DNA from 2 places in the Roseovarius sp. MBR-154 genome. Region 2 is predicted to be linked to the other one. Evidence: riboswitches for the same ligand, from Rfam matches in the RefSeq annotation. Region 2 holds a riboswitch; the other holds the start of a gene.
The links. Region 2 has a riboswitch for cobalamin ahead of ACSSV4_RS08965 (hypothetical protein). Riboswitches for the same ligand answer to the same signal wherever they lie in the genome.

Region 1: another riboswitch for cobalamin. It lies ahead of ACSSV4_RS14840 (TonB-dependent receptor plug domain-containing protein); the one in region 2 lies ahead of ACSSV4_RS08965 (hypothetical protein).

Annotation. Positions count from the first base shown of each region.
Region 1 is NZ_JBRJGR010000012.1:52,269-55,793, reverse strand. Features, by position in the region: gene ACSSV4_RS14845 (hypothetical protein) at 1-601, shown strand, start outside; cobalamin riboswitch at 849-1,057, shown strand; gene ACSSV4_RS14840 (TonB-dependent receptor plug domain-containing protein) at 1,194-3,017, shown strand; gene ACSSV4_RS14835 (ABC transporter substrate-binding protein) at 3,034-3,525, shown strand, end outside.
Region 2 is NZ_JBRJGR010000005.1:173,038-176,562, forward strand. Features, by position in the region: gene ACSSV4_RS08960 (DUF1127 domain-containing protein) at 326-550, shown strand; gene ACSSV4_RS08965 (hypothetical protein) at 779-1,048, opposite strand; cobalamin riboswitch at 1,142-1,343, opposite strand; gene ACSSV4_RS08970 (PaaI family thioesterase) at 1,412-1,900, opposite strand; gene metF (methylenetetrahydrofolate reductase [NAD(P)H]) at 1,962-2,828, opposite strand; gene ACSSV4_RS08980 (LysR family transcriptional regulator) at 2,934-3,525, shown strand, end outside.

The DNA.
Region 1 (3,525 bases), on a different contig from region 2:
CCAAGCGGTTATAAAACAAGTCCTCCCTGACAGACTCGCCGACTTTAACTCGCACTTTGAGTACCCGCGCGCTCGCAAGACAATCAGTTACGAAAATTATATGATCAAGGATTGCCTTCAGGACCTGCGTGTGACCAAGCCGACGGGCGCAATAGTTAATGGAGCAGCGGCAATTCCAGAATTCCGACAGCAGTTGTACATGGCAAAAGCAGCAAGAGACGCATTGACTTCGAAGCTGCTGGACCTAACGGCAGTATTACAGGCAGACTTGTTTGATACAGAGATCGAGGCGGCGGCCAGCTTGGGCAAGGCCGGGCATCTACGCGCAGCTGGTGCGATCTGCGGTGTAGTTATCGAGAAGCATCTTCATCATGCATGTGACATGCACAGCATCGTAATACGCAAGAAAAACCCTGGGATCTCAGACATCAACGAACTCCTGAAAGGCGCCGGGATCATCACAGTGCCGCAATGGCGGTTTATTCAGCACCTTGGCGACATTCGGAACATCTGCGACCATGCCAAAGGCCGAGAACCTACCAAAGAAGAGATCGAAGACTTAGTTGCCGGAACTGCGAAGGTTCTGAAAACGATATACTGATTTCCACGTTTGGATTAGGGCGAGGTCTTCTGGATGTTTGTGGACATAAGCCTAGGAGCATGAACTTTCGCTGTCACGGATCAGGTGACCCTCCGCTGTGGCCTCGAACCAGACATCGAACCCCGCCCCCCCGTATCGCCCACCTGCACCATTTACTGCCAAGGGCTGCCCCCGAGAGGCGGCCGTTTCGCGTCCTGGATCACCGGACGCGCAATCTTTATCCTTGCACGAATCCCGTGTCAGGATTATCCGCAAAGATGCTTCGGTCCGGAAATGCAGATTTCCGGTGAAAAGGGAATACGGTGCGATCCTCGCCTTGGATCAATTCCGTAACTGCCCCCGCAACTGTAAGCGGCGAGCGATACCGGCATATGCCACTGTCACCCCATGTGACGGGAAGGCCCGGTAGAGCAACGACCCGCGAGTCAGGAGACCTGCCGAGGTGATCACCCTATCCGGGCGCGGGGCGCGCCGTGGATAACGGTCTATTCCGTAGTGGTGGCGCTTCACCGTCTGCGGAGGGGCCATGTCCTTTCCAATGACTTCGCAGCTTGGAACACCGATGCCGGAGACCGGTATTGAGGGACAGTAAATGACATATCTCAGAACCACCGCCCTTTGCGCGCTCTGCGCGCTCTGCACCGCCCCCGCCCTTGCGCAGGACGCCTTCGATCTCGACACGATCACCGTGTCGGGCAGCCTCACCCCCCAGGAACTCGCCCGCACCGGCGCCTCGGTCGAGGTCATCGACGGGCGCGAGGCCGAGACCTCCGACACCGCGCTCACCAACCGGCTCGACCGGCTGCCGGGCGTCAATTCGACCAGCAACGGCCCGCTCGGGAGCTCGTCCTCGATCCAGCTGCGCGGGCTGCCCGCGCGCTATGTCGGGGTGCGGATCAACGGCATCGACATGTCCGATCCGTCGGGCACGCAGAACCAGTTCAATTTCGGCGGCCTCACCGGCGCGAGCCTTGGGCGGATCGAGGTGCTCAAGGGCTCGCAATCGGCGCTCTACGGCTCCGAGGCGATCGGCGGGGTGGTCGATATCACCACTTGGCGACCCGACCGCGACGGCCTGTCGGGCGAGGTGCGCGCCGAGGCGGGCGCCTTCGACACCAAGACCGGCGCGCTCAGCCTCGGCTATCGCGGCGCACGCGGCGAGGTGGCGCTGAGCTACAACCGTGTCGACAGCGACGGATTCTCGGCCCGCGCGGGCGACCCCGAGGATGACGGGTTTACGCAGGACATGCTCACGCTCTCGGGCGAATTCGACGCGACCGACGCGCTCACAGTCGGCGGCACCGTGATCTACCGCGACGGCGAGGCCGATTTCGATCCCAGCCTGACCGCGACGGCAGGCCAGATCCAGACCGAGGAACTGGGCCTGCGCGGCTTTGCCCGGCTGCGCACCGGCCCGGTCAGCCACGAGCTGTCCTATGCCTATTTCGACATCGACCGGCGCGACACCTCGCCCGGCGCCTTCACCCCGCGTTTTACCGGCGAGCGCGACGAGATCAGCTATCTCGGCACCCTCGAAGTGGGCCGCGCGGGCAGCCTGACCGGCGGGCTGGAATATACCGAGGAACGCTTTACCGCGCAGCCGACGCGCGGCACCAACGACAATCTCGCCGTGACGGCGGAATGGCTTTTGCCCGCAACCGATACGCTCGATATCTCGCTGGCGCTGCGCCATGACGAGGACGGCGATTTCGGCGGCAAGCTCACGGGGCGCGCCGCCGCCGTCTGGCGGCCCGCCGAGGGCTGGGCGCTGCGCGCCGTCGCAGGCACCGGCTTTCGCGCGCCCTCGCTCTTCGAGCGGTTCAGCGCCTTCGGCGATCCGACGCTCAAGCCCGAGGACAGCGAAAGCTTCGAGATCGGTGTCGAGCGCAGCTTCGCCAATGCCCGGATCGAGGCCACGCTGTTTCACATCACCGTCGACGATCTGATCGACTTCGACCCGGGCGCGACCGCCTGCGGCTCGGGTTTCGGCTGTTTCGGGCAGGTGCCGGGCGAGACCACCTCCAAGGGGCTCGAACTCGCGGGCGAGGCCGATATCAACGCCTTTCTCACCGTCTTCGGCAACTATACCTATACCCGCGCGCGCAATGGCGGTCAGCAACTCACCCGCACGCCCAAGCATGACGCCGTCATCGGGCTCGATGCCGACCTGACCGACCGCCTGTCGGGCGGCTTCGATGTCCGTCACGTGGCCGGTGTGACCCCGAGCGCCTTTGCGCCCGCGAACAACAAGGTGGGCGACTATACCCTTGTGGGCGCCGGGCTGAGCCACGCGATCACCGACAGCGCCACCGCCTATATCCGCATCGAGAACCTCTTTGACGAGGATTACGAGACGGCGGGCGGGTTCAACACCGCCGGGCGTTCGGCCTTCGTGGGGCTGCGTGCGTCTTTCTAGGCTCATATCGCTTGGCGTGGCCCTCGCCTTTGCGGGGGCCGTGACCGCAACCGAGGCCGGGGCTGACCCGGCCCCGCGCCGGGTCGTGTCGATCAACCTGTGCACCGATCAGCTGGCGATGCTGCTGGCCGCCCCCGGTCAGCTTGTCTCGGTTTCCGATCTGGCCGCCGATCCGCACAGTTCCGCCATGGCCGGTGCCGCGCGCGGCTATCCGGTCAATGAGGGCCGCGCCGAAGAGGTCTATCTGCTGGCCCCCGACCTGGTTGTCGCCGGGGCCTACACCGATCCCGCGACGGTGCAGATGCTGCGCCGCGTCGGGCTTCGGGTGGAACAGTTCGACACCGCCAAGTCGCTGACCGACACCCGCGACCGCATCGCGCAGATGGCCCGCGCTCTGGGGCGCGAGGAGGAGGGCGCGGCGCTGATCGCCCGCTTTGACGCACGTCTGGCCGCGCTTGAGGCCGAGGCTGGCCCCCGCCCGCGCGCCGCGCTCTACCATCCCAATGGC
Region 2 (3,525 bases):
CAACAGGCTCGGCCTGCCGGGTATCTGCATCCGGCCGCTTCAGGGCGTGCGGATTTTCGTATTGACGCAATCTGCCCAATCCCGCATCGCCCGTGCACCCTAAGGTGGCACGCCTGTCCCCTCTGCCCCGAAGCTTTGCGCAAACTGCCTAAAAAATCCAATATTCGCCTAACCTTACGTCACCTTTTTTATATGCATTTGCTGCATAGCAGCATTGCTTGCCTGAGGTATTGTGCAGGCGCAGAAACGCGTTATTTTAAACTCAACAAAGGCAAAACGAAGTGTGATGCCTGCTGAAACGAACATATCCGCAAGGATGCGAACGATGCCACACACGATCCTGATGCCCCGCTCGGCGGTTCAGACCCTCGGCGAAGACCTGAGCGCGGCGGTTTATGCCGCAGTGCAGCGGATGGCGGCCTACCGCACATATCGCCGCACGATCCGCGAACTGCAAGAGCTGAGCGCGCGTGAACTGACGGATCTGGGCCTGCATCGCAGCGAAATCAAGCGCGTCGCACAGGACGCGGTCTACGGCCATCGGTCGTAACAACGGAATCGGGTGCATCTCTCCTCCTCCCTGATGCATCCGCTACGGTCACGGGTTTCTCTCCTCCTCCCTGAAACCCGGGGCCGGAATATCGGGGTCGCTCTGATCCCGAGAGTTTGCGAAAGGCCCCCCTCCTCCTCCCTGGGGCTGGACGTACAGGAAACGGCGGCACCTCTCCTCCTCTCTGGTGTCGCCGTTTTTTGTTGTCTGACGCAGTCTCAAGAGGGCTCAGTGCACCAGGCGCGCGCGGCCACGTCGGGCGGGTGACCGCAGACCCGAGAGACACGCCACTTCGAGATATTCCACGAAAGCCCGCGCGGCGGCGCTTTGCGCCTCTTGCGCGGCCGGGTCTGCCAAGGCCTCGCGGACCATTTGCGCCGTCACCGGGCCCGGTGCGGCAAAGACCCATTCGAGAAAGCCCATCCGCGCCGCGGCCTGCGCCTGCGTGCCTGCGGTCGGGCTGTCTTCGAGGGCATCGAGAATTTGTATCAGCGACATGATTCATTCTCCGCGGCCACACCCCGGGCCGGATGGGGCGGGGGTACGGGCCGGGTCATGGCGCCGGGCGCACACGCCCGCATCGCCCCCCGCGATTCGACGTCTGTCCTGGCTGGTTTCCGGACTTGGGGGGTGGGCTTGCGGCCCGTGCGTCCCGGCACCTTCCCAGACCGAACCCGGCCCAGTGGCATATCGCCGTGACGCCCTCCCTTACCGTTGCGGGGGCAGTGCCGGTCTCTCACCGGCTTCCCAATTCTCCGCCCCGCGGGGCGGCACCATGACAGGCTGAGCGTAGCAGCGCCGGTGCGTGTCGCAAGGGAAAAAACGAAACGGGCGGGTCAAATGCGGCGTGATCCCGGTCGGTCAGGTCACGTCTGGGCGCAGGATGATGCAGGTGGTGGAGCCGGTGGCGTAAAGCTTGCCATCCTCGACGCCGCGCAATTCGCCGGTGGCCACACCGGTGGAGCGGCCGCGATGCTGCACCGTGCCGATGGCACGCACCGCGCGGCCCACGGGCAGGGCACGGGTGATGTTGGTCTTGAATTCAAGGGTGGTGTAGATCTCGCCGCGCGCCAGTTCGGTCATCACCGCGCAGCCCATGCAGCTGTCGAGGATGGCCCCGTACCAGCCGCCATGCACGCCGCCCATCGGGTTGAGCGCGGCAAAACTCGGCGTGCCCTCGAACACCACGCAGCCCGGCTCGGCCACCACCGGGTGAAAGCCCAGGGTCGCACCGATCGGCGGGCCGGGCAGGGTGCCCGCGATCATGTCGCGCATGAAGTCGAGCCCGGAGCGCGACAGGAGCGCTGTCATGTCGGGCAAGTCGTCGAGTGTTGTGGCGTGATCCGGCATGGTTTCCCCCGTGGCGCGTTGCGCGGCCACGCTAGGCCGCGCCGCGCCGGGGGGCAAGCCGTCAGGCCACGTCGCGCAGCGTGACGCGGGGTGTGACGCCAAGGGCGTGGCACACGTCGCGGGTCAGTTCGGGGCGGTTGAGCGTGTAGAAATGCAGGTCTTCCACCCCGCCCTCGATCAGGTCGCTGCACAGTTCCGTGGCGAGCGCCGTGGCGAGCAGATCATGGCGGTCGTCGCGGATCGCCTTGTCGAAGCAATCGTCGAGCCATGCGGGGATTTGCGTGCCGCAGGAGGTGGCGAATTTGCGCGCGCCGGTCCAGTTCTCGATCGGCAGGATGCCGGGGATGATCGGCGCGTCGATGCCCGCCGCGACGCAGGCATCGCGGAACCGAAAGAACGTGTCGGCCTCGAAGAAGAACTGCGTGATCGCCTCTGTGGCGCCCGCGTCGATCTTGCGCTTGAGCCAGTCGATATCGGCGCGGCTGTCGGCGGCCTCGGGGTGTTTCTCGGGGTAGGCGCCGACGCGGATGGTGAACTTGCCGGTGTCGGCGAGGGCCGAGATCAGCTCGCAGCTGTCTCCGAAGCCTTGCGGGTGCGGGGTGAAGCCGTTCGAGCCCTTGGGCGGATCGCCGCGCAGGGCGACGAGTTCCGTGACGCCAGCGGCGGCAAACTGATCGGCAATCTCGAGCGTTTCCTCGCGGCTGGCATCGACGCAGGTCAGGTGGGCGGCGACATTGAGACCGGTGGCCTTGTGCAACGTGCCTACAGCCTCGCGCGTCAACTCACGGGTGGTGCCGCCCGCGCCATAGGTGACCGAGACGAAGCGCGGATCGAGCGGCGAAAGGGTGTGAACGGTGTCCCAGAGGCGGAACGACGCCTCGAGCGTCTTGGGCGGGAAGAATTCGAAGGAAATGCGCGGTGGTGTCATCGGGGTCATCCTGTGAGGAAGCTGCAACTGTCCCCCTCTTGTTGCAGGCGCAGCATTGTGAGACAACTTCATTAAATTCATGGTTTGAATGAGGCGCGCTAATATATGCATATCGAGTTCCGGCATCTCAGGACAATCCGTGCCATTCATCAGGCGGGCGGATTGGCGCGGGCGGCGGACCTGCTGCACATCACGCAATCGGCGCTGAGCCACCAGATCAAGGGTCTGGAGGATCAGGCCGGGGTGGAGCTTTTCGTGAGGCGGTCCAAGCCCTTGCGCCTGTCGGCGGCGGGGCAGCGCCTGTTGCGGCTGGCCGAGAAGATCCTGCCCGAGATCGAGGCGCTGGAGCAGGAGTTCGAGGGGTTGCGCGAGGGCAGCGCGGGGCGGATGCATATCGCCATCGAGTGTCACGCCTGCTTTGAATGGCTGTTCCCGGTGCTGGAGCGGTTTCGCAAGACATGGGGCGAGGTGGATGTGGATATCCGGCCTGGCCTCGCCTTTGACGCGCTGCCTGCGTTGCAAAAGGAAGAGGTCGATCTGGTGGTGTCGTCCGATCCCGAGGATTTGCCGGGGATCAGCTTCAAGCCGCTTTTCGATTACGAGCCGGTCTTCGTGGCCTCAAGCCAGCATCCATTGGCGCAAAAACCCTATGTCGAGGCCGCGGATTTTCGCGACGAGGTGCTGATCACCTACCCGG